2 linked regions of the Hahella chejuensis KCTC 2396 genome follow. The protein of the gene in region 2 interacts with the protein of the main gene of each other region in a pairwise test. Links are inferred from orthologs where the notes say so. Each region holds a gene or a part of one and is shown on either strand. Other genes may lie near its edges.

Evidence for each region.
Region 1: the proteins of dnaQ (region 2) and dnaE interact in binary tests that used the Escherichia coli proteins (3 or more experiments, as listed by UniProt). The link is inferred for Hahella chejuensis KCTC 2396 from one-to-one orthologs.

What each region holds. Positions count from the first base shown.
Region 1 is NC_007645.1:1,888,019-1,892,377, forward strand. What follows is about bases 129-4,170. They hold dnaE (DNA polymerase III subunit alpha), read left to right. Parts: upstream 129-493; coding sequence 494-3,970; downstream 3,971-4,170. Other genes in these bases: HCH_RS08415 (TlpA family protein disulfide reductase), read left to right, coding at 129-368; accA (acetyl-CoA carboxylase carboxyl transferase subunit alpha), read left to right, coding at 4,074-4,170. Also shown: more of HCH_RS08415, read left to right, coding at 1-128; more of accA, read left to right, coding at 4,171-4,359. UniProt on the Escherichia coli protein: DNA polymerase III is a complex, multichain enzyme responsible for most of the replicative synthesis in bacteria. This DNA polymerase also exhibits 3' to 5' exonuclease activity. The alpha chain is the DNA polymerase catalytic subunit.
Region 2 is NC_007645.1:2,591,402-2,594,439, reverse strand. What follows is about bases 309-3,029. They hold dnaQ (DNA polymerase III subunit epsilon), read right to left. Parts: upstream 2,170-3,029; coding sequence 1,447-2,169; downstream 309-1,446. Other genes in these bases: HCH_RS11435 (class I SAM-dependent methyltransferase), read right to left, coding at 2,623-3,029; rnhA (ribonuclease HI), read right to left, coding at 2,180-2,626; nhaB (sodium/proton antiporter NhaB), read left to right, coding at 309-1,342. Also shown: more of nhaB, read left to right, coding at 1-308; more of HCH_RS11435, read right to left, coding at 3,030-3,038. UniProt on the Escherichia coli protein: DNA polymerase III is a complex, multichain enzyme responsible for most of the replicative synthesis in bacteria. The epsilon subunit contain the editing function and is a proofreading 3'-5' exonuclease.

The sequences.
Region 1 (4,359 bases), 700 kb from region 2 along the record:
TGGCGCTGGCGGACGGCGGAGAAATCAACCTCGAACACCTCGGCGGGCAGTGGATCATTTTGAATTTTTGGGCGGAGTGGTGTGGGCCCTGTAAAGTCGAAATACCGGAACTGAATGAGATAAACCGGCATCCCGGCGTCATCGTTCTGGGGGTCGACTACGATGGCCACAAGGGCGAAGCGCTGACTAAAACGATCGATAAAATGGGTATCAACTTCCCGGTTTTGCAAGGCGATCCGACCCGTCATTGGAAAGTGGAAATTCCCAAGGTGTTGCCGACCACGCTGTTGATTCACGATGGCAAGGTGCAGCGCGAGATGATCGGCGCGCAGACGAAAAGTGCGATTTTGTCGGTTATTCCGCAATAATCGGCACTGACAATAATCGCCACTGATTGGCGTCTATATTTAAGAATTTGTGACTTTATTGAGAATTATTGGTTAGCGCGGACCTGAGAGCCGCGTTGCACGAAGAATCTGGAGATAAAGGCCCGATGGGCGATTTTATTCATTTACGCATCCATACAGAGTTTTCCCTGGTTGACGGGCTGGTAAAGGTCAAGCCCCTGGTCAAAAAGCTGGCCGACATGGGCATGCCCGCGGTGGCGGTGACCGACCAGTCCAACATGTGCTGCCTTGTTAAATATTACAAAGCTGCGTCCGGCGCAGGCGTAAAGCCGATTGTCGGCGCGGATGTCTGGGTCGAAAACCTGGATGACCCTCTGGCTCCCTTTCGTCTGACGTTGTTCGCTCGCAACGAAACTGGCTATCGTAATCTGACGGAACTCATATCCCGCGGCTTTACCGAAGGTCAGTCCCATGGCCGCGCCATAATGAAAAAAGACTGGATCGCCGCACAGGCGGAAGGCCTGCTGGCGCTTTCCGGCTCCAAGTATGGCGATGTGGGGCAAGCTCTGTTGGCGGGGAAACAGGAACTGGCGCGAGAGCGCCTGGGCGTTTGGATGGAAATGTTTCCGGACGCCTACTATCTGGAGCTGCAGCGCACGGGGCGAATTAACGATGAAGAGTGCGTGCACGCCTCTGTGGAATTAGCGCTGGAGACTGGCTGCCCAGTGGTGGCCACCAACGATGTGCATTTTCTTGAACGTGACGACTTTGAGGCTCATGAAGCGCGGGTCTGTATTCACGAAGGCCGCACTCTGGATGATCCGCGCAGGGAGCGCCGCTTTAGTGAAGAGCAGTATCTGAAAACAGCGGAGGAAATGTGCGAGCTGTTCTCGGACATTCCCGAGGCGATCGCCAATACCGTGGAGATCGCCAAGCGCTGCAACGTCAGTTTGCGTTTGGGTAAATACTTCCTGCCGAATTATCCCATACCGGAAGGGATGACTATCGATGAGTTTTTCATCAAGGTTTCGGAAGAAGGGCTTGAGGAGCGACTGGCGACGCTGCTCAAACAAGATGACCCGGAGTACGGCAATAAACGCCAAAGCTATTATGATCGGCTCAAGTTTGAGCTGGATATCATTACTCAGATGGGGTTTCCCGGTTACTTCCTCATCGTTATGGACTTCATCAAGTGGGCCAAGAACAACGGCGTGCCAGTGGGGCCGGGACGGGGGTCCGGCGCCGGCTCTCTGGTGGCGTATGCGCTAAAAATCACCGATTTGGACCCTCTCGCCTACGACTTGCTGTTCGAGCGATTCCTGAACCCTGAGCGGGTGTCGATGCCGGACTTTGACGTCGACTTCTGTATGGAAGGCCGCGACCGGGTCATCGCTTATGTTGCCGAAGCCTATGGGCGTAATGCGGTGTCCCAGATCATTACCTTTGGAACCATGGCGGCGAAGGCGGTAGTGCGGGACGTGGCGCGGGTGCAGGGGCGTCCGTACTCCATGGGCGACCGTCTGTCCAAACTAATCCCCTTTGAGGTGGGGATGACTCTGGCCAAGGCCTATGAACAGGAAGAGCCGCTGCGGGAATATCTGACTACGGATGAAGACGCGGCGGAAATCTGGGAGATGGCGCGCAAGCTGGAGGGCGTGACCCGTAACGTCGGTAAGCATGCGGGGGGCGTGGTGATCGCCCCCACCAAGCTGACCGACTTTGCCCCTTTGTACTGTGACGAAACGGGGTCGGGCCTGGTCACCCAGTTCGATAAGGACGACGTAGAGCAGGCGGGTCTGGTTAAGTTCGACTTCCTGGGGTTGCGTACGCTGACCATCGTTGACTGGGCGGTGGACATTATCAATCGCCAGCATGCGGAAAAAGGCCAGCCGCCTCTGGATATCAACTTTATTCCGCTGGATGACGCGCCCACTTTCAATCTGCTCAAGCATGGTGAAACCACCGCGGTGTTCCAGCTTGAATCCCGTGGGATGAAAGAACTTATCCGGCGCCTGATGCCGGACTGTTTTGAAGACATCATCGCTCTTGTGGCCCTGTTCCGCCCGGGGCCGCTGCAATCGGGCATGGTTGACGACTTTATCAACCGTAAGCATGGGCGTGCGGAACTGGCGTACCCCCATCCGGACTATCAGCTGGAGTCTTTGAAACCCGTCTTACAGCCCACCTACGGCATTATCCTGTACCAGGAACAGGTTATGCAGATCGCCCAGGTTATGGCGGGATACACCCTCGGCGGCGCAGACTTGCTGCGCCGGGCGATGGGTAAAAAGAAACCTGAGGAAATGGCCAAGCAGAAGGCGATCTTCGTTGAAGGGAGCATCAACCAGGGTCTTGAGCAGGATCTGGCGGAAAAGATCTTCGACCTGGTGGAAAAATTTGCGGGTTACGGCTTCAACAAATCGCACTCCGCCGCCTACGCCTTGGTGTCGTACCAGACCGCATGGCTCAAGTGCCACTATCCTGCGCCATTCATGGCGGCGGTGCTTACCGCGGATATGCAGAACACCGACAAAGTGGTGACCCTGGTGGAAGAGTGCCGGCGGATGAAGCTGGAGTTGGTGTTGCCGGACGTCAATAACAGTAGCTATACCTTCACGGTCGACGATAAGCATCGCATCGTCTACGGCCTGGGCGCCGTAAAAGGGCTGGGTGAAGGCCCCGTACAAAGTATTTTGGACGCTCGTAAAGAAGGCGGGCCCTTCCGCGACCTGTTCGACTTCTGCCAGCGGGTGGATTTGCGGCGGGTCAACAAGCGCGCCTTGGAGGCGCTGGTCCGCTCCGGCGCCATGGACAAATTGGGGCCGAGCCGCGCCCGCATGATGGCGTCCATCAATGAGGCGGTGCGTCGCGCCGACCAACATTCCCGCAATGAAGACGCCGGTATGCTGGACCTGTTTGGCGAGGTCGTGCCGGAAACGGACCCGAATCCATACAGCGCAACGGAAGGCATGCAGGAATGGAGCGATAAAGAGCGTCTGAAATTAGAGAAGGAAACTCTGGGACTCTATCTGACCGGACATCCGTTCGACGAATATGAACAGGAGGTGCGTCGCTTCGTGCGTACGCCTATTTCGGAGTTGCGTCCCGGCAAGAGTCCGCAAAATGTTGCGGGCCTGGTGGTGGCGGTGCGCACGATGAAAAGCAAGCGCGGCGGATACATAGGTTTTGCTACGCTGGATGATCGAAGCGGCCGTATTGAGGTGACTTTTTTCTCCGACGCCTACGAGCAGGCCAAAGAAATGTTGCACAACGACCGCATTCTGGTGGTGGAAGGCGTTGTCGGCGAAGACGACTACTCCGGTGGGCTTTCTGTCCGGGCGAAAATGACCTCGGACATTGGTCAGGCGCGATTGAAGTTCGCCAAAGAGCTTATTCTCTTTGTACACGAAAAAGACTTTAATAACGGCTTTATTGACGAACTGGGCGGCGTTTTGGGAGAACATCGCGCCGAGGGCTGCCCGGTTTTGATCAATTATGAAACGGAAACCGCCCGCACCAGACTGCGTCTGGCGGAAGACTGGCGGGTTAATCCAAGCGATGAATTGATTCAGGGGCTGCGATATTTGTTGGGCAAGGAGCGGGTGCAACTGCGCTACAGTTGATCCCTCGCTTGTAACCGGCAAGGCATGGAATGACATGCGCGTCAGCTCAAGCTCAAGAGACATAGCCGAGCAAGAAAAAACTATGAGTAAGCATGAAAAGCAGATGAACCCTTATTATCTCGACTTCGAACAGCCGATCGCCGAGCTGGAGGAAAAGATAGAGGAGTTGCGTCTGGTTGGTAACGACAGTGAACTGAATATCACTGACGAGATCAACCGTCTGAAGTCCAAGAGCGTGTCGCTCACGGAAAATATTTTTGCGGATCTGTCCTCTTGGGATATTTCCCGCCTGTCCCGTCATCCCAAACGTCCTTATACGCTGGACTACGTGCGGATGATTTTTGAAGACTTCGATGAGTTGCATGGCGACCGTAAATACGCGGACGATC
Region 2 (3,038 bases):
CACCCTGGCCATGGCGCTGAAGTGTTATCCGCTCCAGCCCGGCGGCCTGCTCGCCATTGAAGCCGTGCTGATCGGCATGGTGTCGCCGCACACAGTATATGAAGAAGTGTCCGGCAATTTGGAGGTCATCCTGCTGCTGGTATTCATGGTGGCGGGCATATACTTCATGAAGGAGCTGCTGCTCCACCTATTCACCAAAATACTGCTCAGCATCCGCTCCAAAGCCATTCTGTCGCTGCTGTTCAGCCTGGTGGCGGCGGTGCTGTCCGCTTTCCTCGACGCCTTGACCGTCACCGCGGTCATCATCAGTGTCGCAGTCGGCTTTTACTCGGTTTACCACAAAGTCGCATCCGGCAAACACTTCCATCATGATCACGACCATGGCGACGATGAATCCGTTCATCATGACCACCGCGCTGATCTTGAGCAGTTTCGCAGCTTCCTGCGCAGCCTGTTGATGCATGCGGCGGTGGGTACAGCGCTGGGCGGCGTCTGCACCCAGGTGGGCGAACCTCAGAATCTGCTGATCGCTCAACGCCTGGGCTGGGATTTTATTGAGTTCTTCGTACGCATGGCGCCGATCTCCATCCCCGTACTGATAGCAGGATTAATCACCTGCGTCATTCTGGAGAAAACCCGCTGGTTCGGCTACGGCGACGATATTCCCGCTTCCGTCCGGAAAATTCTGGAAGACTTCAACGAAGCGGAAAAGAAAAAGATGACCCTGCAGCATGAATCCAAACTGATTACGCAGGCTATCGTCGCACTTATCCTGGTCGTGGCGCTGGCGCTTCATCTGGCCGAAGTGGGCCTGATCGGTTTAACGGTGATCATCCTGGCGACGGCGTTCTGCGGCGTTATTGAAGAGCACCAGATAGGCAAAGCTTTTGAAGAAGCGCTCCCCTTCACCTCCTTGTTAGTGGTGTTCTTCGCCGTAGTCGGCGTGATCCATGAGCAGCACCTGTTCACTGGCATCATCAACTACGTGCTGGGCCTGGAGAAGAGCGTTCAGCCCGGCATGTTTTTTATCGCCAACGGCGTGTTGTCAATGATCAGCGATAACGTCTTCGTCGCGACGGTTTATATTGACGAAGTGCGCACCGCATTCAATGATGGTTTGATTGATAGAGCTCACTATGAAGCGCTGGCGGTGGCGATCAATACCGGCACCAACCTGCCCAGCGTCGCCACGCCAAACGGTCAGGCCGCCTTCCTGTTCTTGCTGACCTCCGCTATCGCCCCGCTGATCAGATTGTCCTACGGCAAGATGGTATGGATGGCGCTGCCCTACACCCTCGTCATGGGCGGGCTCGGCTACGTGATGATTGTCATCACTATTTAACGCGGAGCCGCCGACTCCCAAAACCCCAGCATGAAAAAGCCGCTTAGCAGAGCGGCTTTTTCATTGCGCAGAACAAACCGATTGTCAGACTATTTCCGCCTCACTCAGTTCAACCCTTCTTCTTGTTTCTTGCGCCAAAGACTAAAGCCTGCGGCTTTCTCTACAGCGTCCAGTTGACGGGCGTGTTCCGCCAATTCCGCTTCAGATGCCCGAATAACTCTTAACGAAGGCCTTTGCGTATTAATTCTGCGCACTTCAGAGGCTTCTTCTTCCGTTCCGCCGTCTTCAGAATGCAGGGATAAGCTGGTCTGCCCACCAGTCATGGCGAGATAAACATCCGCCAGAATTTCCGAGTCGAGCAAGGCCCCGTGGAGGTCACGGTGACTGTTATCGATGCCGTATCGTTTACAAAGCGCATCCAGGTTGTTTTTCTGGCCTGGATGCTTCTTGCGCGCCATCATCAATGTATCGACGACGGAGCAATAATCACTGACTTTACCGAAAGGCGCTCCCAGCAAAGAGAATTCGTAGTCGATAAAGCCCACGTCAAACGCCGCGTTATGAATAACCAGTTCCGCTCCGCTGATGAAGTCCAGGAAATCCTGAGCAACCTGTTTGAATTTAGGCTTATCCGCCAGGAACTCATTGGAAATGCCGTGAACCTCAAAGGCTCCGGCGTCCACTTCCCGCTCGGGATTGATGTAAACGTGATAGTGATTGCCGGTCAGAGAACGATCGATCACCTCAACGCAGCCGATTTCAATAATCCGGTGACCTTGGGAGGTTTCCAGACCTGTGGTTTCGGTATCCAGCACTATTTGACGCATATAAAGTTTCTCAGCCTGTCTCGCCTAACGCTTCTTTAACGCCGAGATTGGCCAGCTCGTCCGCGCGCTCGTTTAATGGATGGCCGCTGTGCCCTTTGACCCAGCGCCAACTGATATCGTGTTTGTTGCGCTCTTTATCCAACGCCTGCCACAAATCAACGTTCTTGACCGGATCGCCGCCGCTGGTGCGCCAGCCCTTCTTGATCCAGTTCTGCATCCATTCGGTGATGCCTTTACGTACGTACTGGGAATCCGTATAGAGCTCGACTTTGCAGCCTTGCTTCAGCGCCCGCAACGCTTCGATCGCCGCCATCAGCTCCATACGATTGTTCGTGGTGTCGAGCTCTCCCCCGTATATCTCCTTTTCATTCTTTCCATATATCAGGATTGCTCCCCACCCGCCGGGCCCGGGATTCTTCTTGCAGGCGCCGTCGGTATAAATTTCAACTGTCTTCATTTCTTTTTGTACGGCCTGTAGGGCGTAAATTGGTGGACCACAGCCGCCCCCGCGACACGCGAGCTGCGCCATTGCGGTCGCAGCGGTATCATGCATCCCACCCGCTTTTGAGCGACGATGGTGTAATAAGCTCCCAGGGGCAGCCGGAAACGTGCGCCGAACTTATCAAGAAACGCCAGGCGACTCAACCATTGCTGATTGGTGACCGGTGGAGCGTAGAAACGATAGCGCACGTCTTTGAGGCGGAAGTCCAGCAGGCTCAACCAGTCCTCCAGACGCGAGGACGTCAGGAAACGTCCAGACCAGGGCGCTTTCGGGCTCCTGAATATGGCCCTGCGCAATCCCCAGGCGCTGAGAGGATTAAAACCAATGATCACCATATGGCCGCCCGAGCGCAGCACCCGGGCCGCTT